One region of the Mesorhizobium sp. M0195 genome, then DNA from elsewhere that is predicted to be linked to it. Evidence: riboswitches for the same ligand, from Rfam matches in the RefSeq annotation. Region 1 holds a riboswitch; the other holds the start of a gene.
What was found. Region 1 has a riboswitch for S-adenosylmethionine ahead of metX (homoserine O-acetyltransferase MetX). Riboswitches for the same ligand answer to the same signal wherever they lie in the genome.
Positions count from the first base shown of each region.

Region 2: linked by a shared signal. The riboswitch ahead of NKJ12_RS08955 (O-succinylhomoserine sulfhydrylase) and the one ahead of metX (homoserine O-acetyltransferase MetX) in region 1 are both predicted to bind S-adenosylmethionine.

Region 1 covers NZ_JAMYSV010000009.1:129,874-134,029, forward strand. The annotation lists gene NKJ12_RS19105 (DUF1330 domain-containing protein) at 1-89, shown strand, start outside; gene metW (methionine biosynthesis protein MetW) at 115-729, opposite strand; gene metX (homoserine O-acetyltransferase MetX) at 845-2,014, opposite strand; SAM riboswitch at 2,110-2,187, opposite strand; gene hisC (histidinol-phosphate transaminase) at 2,326-3,435, shown strand; gene NKJ12_RS19125 (prephenate/arogenate dehydrogenase family protein) at 3,442-4,156, shown strand, end outside.
Region 2 covers NZ_JAMYSV010000003.1:147,752-151,907, reverse strand. The annotation lists gene apaG (Co2+/Mg2+ efflux facilitator ApaG/CorD) at 1-170, opposite strand, end outside; gene NKJ12_RS08960 (ceramide glucosyltransferase) at 399-1,553, shown strand; gene NKJ12_RS08955 (O-succinylhomoserine sulfhydrylase) at 1,589-2,779, opposite strand; SAM riboswitch at 2,849-2,926, opposite strand; gene NKJ12_RS08950 (2'-deoxycytidine 5'-triphosphate deaminase) at 3,062-4,156, shown strand.

The sequences.
Region 1 (4,156 bases):
TGCCGCTGCGCACCGAGAATTCTCAGTCCGACGTGGTCCTGGTCGATGGCGTCCAGCACCCGCATAAGGCCACCGACGTTCTCGAATAAGGGGACGATCTGGGACGATTGGCTCTTATCGTTTCAGCAGAAACACCGCCTGCTGGCCGAAAAAATTCCAGAACCACCACGGCATCGAGAAGCCGATCCGCTGGCCATTGGCGTCGAGCGCGGTCGCCTTTTCCACCGTCGCGCCAAGCTCGTCGCACAGATTGACGAAATCGCGAATGGTGCAGAAATGGATGTTGGGGGTGTCATACCAGGAATAGGGCAGGTCCTTGGTCACCGGCATGCGGCCGTTGAACAGTAGCGAAAAGCGCACCCGCCAGTGGCCGAAATTCGGGAATGAGACGATGGCGCGGTTGCCGATCCTGAGCAGTTCGTCGAGCACTAATTTCGGATTGCGGGTCGCCTGCAAGGTCTGCGACAAAACGACGAAGTCGAAGCCCTTATCGGGATAGAATTGGAGATCCTTGTCGGCATCGCCCTGGATGACCGACAGGCCGCGCGCCACGCATTCGTTGACGCCGCGCTGCGACAGTTCCAGCCCGCGACCGTCGACCTTCTTGGTCGCCTGCAGCAATTCGAGCAGCAGGCCGTCGCCGGAACCGACGTCCAGCACCCGCGACTGCGGCGGGATGAGATCGGCGACGACCTCGAGGTCGACGCGCTGGGCGCGGTTGACGCTCATGGGCTCGCCTTCTGCCTGGCGCATGATCCTGATCCGAAAAGTCTGCAACTTTTCGGAGTCATGCGCCGATGCCTGGCGCATGATCCTGATCCGAACAGCCTGCAGCTTTTCGGGGTCATGCGCCGAGCCCTCTGGCCCGCGCCGCCGAGGCGATGAAGCCTTTGATGGCGGCGAACAGTTCCGGCTCGTCGAGCAGGAAGGCGTCGTGGCCACGGTCGGTTTCGATCTCGACGAACGATACCGAGGCGCCGGCCGCGTTCAGCGCGTGCACGACCGAGCGGCTCTCCTCGGTTGGGAACAGCCAGTCGCTGGTGAACGAAACCAGGCAGAAGCGCGTCTTGGTGCCGGCGAACGCATCGGCCAGCCGGCCGCCATGGTCGGCGGCGAGATCGAAATAGTCCATCGCCCGCGTCATGTAGAGATAGGAGTTGGCATCGAAGCGATCGACGAAGGTCATGCCCTGATGGCGCAGATAGCTCTCGATCTGGAAGTCGGCATCGAAGCCGAAGGTCAGCGCTTCGCGGTCCTGCAGGTTGCGGCCGAACTTGCGGTGCAGCGCTGCTTCCGACAGATAGGTGATGTGAGCGGCCATGCGCGCCACCGCCAGCCCCTTTTCCGGCCGCTTGCCGTGCTCGAAATATTTGCCGCCATGCCAGTCCGGGTCGGCCATCACTGCCTGCCTGCCGACCTCGTGGAAAGCGATGTTCTGCGAAGAATGGCGGGCGCCGGTGGCGATCGGCAGCGCCGAGAAGACGCGCTCGGGATAGCTCGAGGCCCATTGCAGCACCTGCATGCCGCCCATCGAGCCGCCCAGCACGCTGAACAGCTGTTCGATGCCGAAATGCTCGACCAGCATCAGCTGCGCGCGCACCATGTCGCGGATGGTGATGATCGGCAGGTCGAGCCCGTAGGGCTTGGCGGTGGCGGGATTGGTCGAGGCGGGGCCGGTGGAGCCGAGACAGCCGCCGATGACGTTGGACGAGATGACGAAGAAACGATCGGTGTCGATGATCTTGCCGGGGCCGATCAGCACTTCCCACCAGCCCGGCTTGCCGGTCACCGGATTGGTGTTGGCGACATGCTGGTCGCCGGTCAGCGCATGGCAGACGAGGATCGCGTTGGAGCGCTCGTCGTTGAGCGTGCCATAGGTCTGGTAGGCGATCTGGAACGGCGACAGCAGCGTGCCGGCGTCGAGCTTGAGCGGCTTGTCGGCGCCGAAACGCAACACCGGGCTCGACGGCTGGTCGGCCTCGTTGTTGGTTTTTCGCGCGCGCAAAGCGACCATCACATCTCCTTGCCCGGCCTTCAGTTGTCCACCGCCGGTCTGGGCAACAACCAGCCAGGGCAACAAAAAACCGGCCATGCCTTCGCAAAGCCGGTTACAAGATGCAAGCGGCCCTTTAGCAAGTTGTTTAACGTGGCTGCAAGCCGACCGGCCAAATCACCACGGAACTTTCGCTGCTCTTCTAGGACCGACGCATGGCTTCGTCAACGGCAAGTTCTTGATCCCGATTTACCGCCCCTCGACATTCCGGGCCACGGCTTGTATTTCCGCTGCGGCCTCCGGATGGAGGCACTCTCGACGGATTTCATGGAATGAGCCAGATACCGGATCAGACACGTCCAAGGCCCCGCGCCGGCATCATGGATATCGAAGCCTATGTGCCCGGCAAGAGCACGGCGCCTGAAGGTGTCGCCAAGGTCCATAAATTGTCGTCAAATGAGAACCCGCTCGGCCCTTCGCCAAAGGCGATAGAGGCCGCGCGCGCGGTCGCCGACAAGCTCGCGGTCTATCCCGACGGCAGCGCCAGGCGCCTGAGGGAAGCGATCGCCGAGGTGCACGGGCTCAACCCGGCGAACATCGTCTGTTCCAATGGCTCCGACGAGATTCTGGGCCTGCTGGCGCAGACCTACCTCGCACCCGGCGACGAAGCGATCATCACCGAACACGGCTTCATGGTCTACAAGATCTACATACAATCGGCCGGTGCCGTCCCGGTGACGGTCAAGGAGACCGATGAACGCGCCGATGTCGATGCAATCCTTGCCGCGGTGACGCCGCGTACCAGGATCATCTTCCTTGCCAATCCCAACAATCCAACCGGCACCTACGTGCCGTTCCAGGAGGTGCGCCGCCTGCATGCCGGCCTGCCGCGAAACGTGCTTCTGGTGCTGGATGCCGCTTACGCCGAATATGTCCGGCGCAACGACTATGAAGCCGGCGTCGAGTTGGTGGGCAGCGCGGAAAACGTGGTCATGACCCGCACTTTCTCTAAATTGGGCCTGGGCGGGGCGCGGATCGGCTGGATGTATGCGCCAACGCATATCATCGACGCGATCAACCGCGTGCGCGGGCCTTTCAACGTCAATGCGACTGCTATCGAGGCCGGTATCGCGGCGATCCGCGACCGTGCCCACATCGAACGCAGCGTCGCGCACAACGAGACCTGGCTGGCCTGGCTGAGCGAGCAATTAAGCGGGCTCGGGCTGCGGGTGACGCCGAGCGTCGGCAATTTCATCCTCATCCACTTTCCCGAGGACAAAAAGCATTCGGCAGCGGCCGCCGACGACTACCTCAGTGCGCGCGGCTACATATTGCGGCGCGTTTCCGGCTACGGCTTTCCGAACGCGCTGCGCATGAGCATCGGCACCGAAGAGGCCAACCGCGGCGTTGTCGCCGCACTCGCGACATTCCTGAAAAGCTAGAACACCATGACCTCACCGATGTTCGAAAAGATCGCGCTGGTCGGCATCGGCCTGATCGGCTCGTCGCTGGCCCGCGTCATCCGCCGTGAGGGCCTCGCCGGCCAAGTCGCGATTTCGACGCGCAGCGAAGCGACGCTGGCGCGGGCGAGCCTACTCGCCCTCGGCGACACCTACACGACGGATGCGAAAGAGGCGGTTCGCGATGCCGATCTGGTCGTCGTTTCGGTGCCGGTCGGCTCTTCGGGTACCGTCGCCGCAGAGATCGCACCGGCGTTGAAAAAAGGCGCCATCCTCACCGATGTCGGCTCGACCAAAGCATCGGTGATCGCGCAGATGCAGCCGCATGTGCCTGATGGCGTGCACTTCATTCCCGGCCATCCTTTGGCCGGCACCGAAAAGTCGGGACCGGATGCCGGTTTTGCCGAACTGTTCGAGAACCGCTGGTGCATCTTCACGCCGCTGCCCGGCACCGATCCCGCGGCACTGGAAAGGCTCTCGGAATTCTGGCGCCGCTGCGGCTCCAACATCGACACGATGGACCCGCAGCATCACGACATGACGCTGGCCATCGTTTCGCATCTGCCGCACATCATCGCCTATAACATCGTCGGTACCGCCGACGATCTGGAGTCGGTGACCAAGTCCGAGGTCATCAAATACTCGGCTTCCGGCTTTCGCGACTTCACTCGTCTCGCGGCGTCCGACCCGACCATGTGGCGTG
Region 2 (4,156 bases), on a different contig from region 1:
CCGTCGGTAATGTGCCAGTAGCGTGACAGAAGCTGCACGAACTCATCCGACTGATTGTCGATGGTCACCTGGTAGCCCCAGACATAGCGGTTTTGCGGCGGATCGGAGTGATCCTCCAGATAGAACGGCCTGACCTGCACTTCGATGTTGCGGGTGACGGCGCTGTACATAAACTGCTCCAAAGCAATGTAGATGGAACTTTCGATGCTCAGCGCAGTTTGGTCAACGATGCGCAGCATCTTCTTGCCCGATCTCAAGCGCAGGTGCCGAAAAACAATGTCATTTGAGTGACACATGACAATGATGGTGTGCAGGCTTGTGCCGGACGACTCAGCGTTCTGTCGAATTGTTGAAAACGGCTGTCATGCGGCCGGCATTTCTGGAGCGACCAGATCTCGATGGAACCGACATTCGCAGCCGCCCTCCTTTCCATAGCCCTCCTTCTTTCAAATCTCGCCAGCATCCTGTTAGCTTCGCAGAAGCTGAAGCGACCAGCCAGTATTGCACCGCCCGCGGCCAACGCGCCGCCGGTATCGATCGTCATCCCGGCGCGCGGCGTCGAGCCGTTTGCCGAAGAGACGCTGGAGCGCGCCTTCTCACTCGACTGGCCGCGCTACGAACTCATCTTCTGTGTCGCCCATGCCGACGACCCGGTGGTCAAGCCGATCACCGCCGCAATGGCGCGCTTTCCAGCTATTCGCGCCCGCCTTCTGGTCGGTGACGACCGCATCAGCGGCAATCCAAAACTCAACAATTGCGTGAAGGGTTGGGAGGCGGCGCGTTATCGCTGGGTCATCCTTGCCGATTCCAATGTGCTTATGCCGAGCGACTACGTCCAGCACCTGATGGCGGCGTGGCGGCATGACACCGGCCTCGTCTGCTCGACGCCAATCGGCTCGCGGCCGGACGGCTTCTGGGGGGAGGTCGAATGCGCCTTTCTCAACACGCTGCAGGCACGCTGGCAGTACGCTGGAGAGGCGCTCGGCCTCGGCTTCGCCCAGGGTAAGAGCATGTTGTGGAACAAGCCAATGCTCGATGCCAATGGCGGCATCCGCGCGCTTGCCGCCGAGATCGCCGAGGACGCCGCCGCGACCAAGCTGGTCAATGGGCTCGGACTACGGGTCAATCTTGTCGCCTCTCCCTTCGAACAGCCGCTCGGCCGGCGCACGCTTGGCGAGATCTGGTCGCGGCAGGCGCGCTGGGCGCGGCTGCGCCGCGTCACCTTTGCACTGTTCTTTGCCCCCGAAATCCTGATCGGAGCGGCACCGCCGCTGGTGCTTGCACTGATCGCCGCGGCTGACGCCGGCGTCAGCCTGCCGGCAACCGCCGTCGCCGTGCTGGTCGCGGCCTACCTGCCGGAATGCGCCTTGGCCTCGGCCAAGGGATGGCACCTGTCGCCGCGCACGATCCCGGCGATGATGGCACGAGACCTGATGCTTCCCGTCATTTGGGCGCGCGGATGGCTGAGCGGCGCCATCGACTGGCGCGGCAACGTGATGACTATCCAGACGAAGACTGTCGCGGAGCTGGAAGAGACCCCGTCCGGCGCCTGATCGGCACGTCCCCGCTGCCTCTGTTCGGCCAGCCCTTATCCGGCAACTCTCAGTGCCTGCTCGATGTCTTCGAGCAGGTCGTCGGCGTCCTCAAGGCCGACTGACAGCCTGAGCGTTCCCGGTCCGATGCCGAGCTCGGCGCGGGCTTCATCAGTCAAGTTCTTGTGTGTGGTCGTCGCCGGATGGGTGATCAGGCTCTTGGCGTCGCCGAGATTGTTGGAAATCAGCACGACGTCGAGTGTGTTCTGGAAGGCAAAGGCCGCCTGCTTGCCGCCCTTCACATCAAAGCAAATCAGCGTCGAGCCGCCCGACATCTGCTTCTTGACCACGGCCGCTTGCGGGTGGTCGGCGCGGCCGGGATAGATGACGCGGGCGATTTGCGGGCGCTCGGCCAGGAAATCCGCGATGCGGCCGGCACTTTCCGTCTGCTGGCGTACGCGTAGCGGCAGCGTCTCCAGGCCTTTCAGCAGCGTCCAGGCATTGAAGGGCGAGAGGCTGGGGCCGGTGTGGCGGAAATAGTCATGCAGATTCTCGTCGATCCATTTCTTGTCCGACAGAACGATGCCGCCAAGACAACGCCCCTGGCCGTCAATATGCTTCGTGGCCGAATAGACGACGATGTGGGCGCCGAGCTGCAGGGGTTTCTGCTGCAAGGGCGTAGCGAAGACATTATCGACGATCAGCCTGGCGCCGATCGAATTGGCAAGTGCCGCCACGGCGGCAATGTCGACTACCTCCAGCGTTGGATTGGTAGGGCTTTCCAGGAAAAACAGTTTGGTGTTTGGCTTGACCGCCTTTTCCCAATTGGCGATGTCGGTGCCGTCGACCAGCGTTGCCTCAATGCCGTATTTCGGCGCCAGCGTCTCGATCACCCAGCGGCAGGAGCCGAACAGCGCGCGGGCCGCTACGATATGGTCGCCCGCCTTGGCGCTACACAGCAGTGCTGCCGTCACCGCCGCCATGCCGGATGCCGTGGCGCGCGCGTCCTCGGCTCCTTCCAGCGCGCACATGCGTTTCTCAAACATGTCGACCGTCGGATTGGCATAGCGCGAATAGATGAAGCCCGGCTCCTCGCCCTTGAAGCGGGCCTCCGCCGCTTGCGCCGTCTCGTAGATATAGCCTTGGGTGAGATACATCGCCTCGGAGGTCTCGCCGAAGCCGGAACGCAGCGTCCCGGCATGCACGAGTGCGGTCTGAGGCTTCCAGTCGCGCTTCTTGGTCATCATTCCATCCAAACACCAAAATTGGTCCAAACAACAAAAAACCGGCCGCGAAAGTCGCAACCGGTCCATATGGCCTTGCGGCCGACGGTCCTTTAGCGACTTGTTTAACGTGGCTGCAAGCCGACCGGCCAAATCACCACGGGATAACGAGCTTTAGACCCGCGCCACGCTTGCGTCAATTGCCGGCATGATTAAGAGGATTGTACCAAGCAGGTGCCAAAGGCGTCCACGGTCGGACCTGCGACAGAACAAGACCTCGCCCGGCGTTCGAACGGAGCCAGACCCTTGCGGCAGACAGGCATTCTTCCCGATCAGGATATTTCCGCGCTGTTCCAGACGGGCGCGCTGAAGTCGCCGCGCATGCTCGATGCCGATCAGATCCAGCCGGCCAGCCTTGACCTCAGGCTCGGCGACAAGGCATGGCGAGTGCGTGCTTCCTTCTTGCCCGGCCCGGACCACAGGGTTGTCGACAAGCTCAACCGGCTGAAGCTGCACGAGATCAACCTCGCCGAAGGTGCGGTGCTGGAAACCGGCTGCGTCTACATCGTGCCGCTGCTCGAAAGCCTGGCGCTGCCCGCCCATATTTCCGCCTCCGCCAACCCGAAAAGCTCGACTGGACGGCTCGATATCTTCACCCGGGTAATGACCGACCGTGGCCACGAGTTCGACAAGATCGCCGCCGGCTATGAAGGCCCGCTCTATCTGGAGGTCAGCCCGCGCACTTTCCCGATCATCGTGCGGACCGGCTCGCGGCTGTCGCAGATCAGGTTCCGCACCGGCAATGCGCTCTTGTCGGAAAGCGAGCTGCACGAGTTGCACCGCGCCGAAATGTTGGTCGCCACCGAACCACCCAACATCTCAGGCGGGGGAATCGCGCTGTCGATCGATCTCGACGGCGACAAGGACGGGCTGGTCGGCTATCGCGGCAAGCACCACACCGGCCTGGTCGACGTCGACAAGCGCGCCGCGCAGGATGTCGTCGATTTCTGGGAGCCGCTCTACAAGAGCGGTGCCGGCGAGCTGGTGCTCGATCCGGACGAATTCTATATTCTGGTGTCGCGCGAGGCGGTGCATGTGCCGCCACTCTACGCCGCCGAAATGACGCCTTTCGACCCGCTGGTCGGCGAGTTCCGCGTCCATTATGCCGGTTTCTTCGACCCGGGTTTCGGCCATTCGGCGTCGGGCGGCACCGGCAGCCGGGCGGTGCTCGAGGTGCGTAGCCACGAAGTGCCGTTCATCCTCGACCACGGCCAGATCGTCGGACGGTTGGTCTACGAGCATATGCTGAAACGGCCGCAGGCACTCTACGGCACAGATCTCGGCTCGAACTATCAGGCGCAGGGCCTGAAACTGTCCAAGCATTTCCGCGCCGCGCGATGA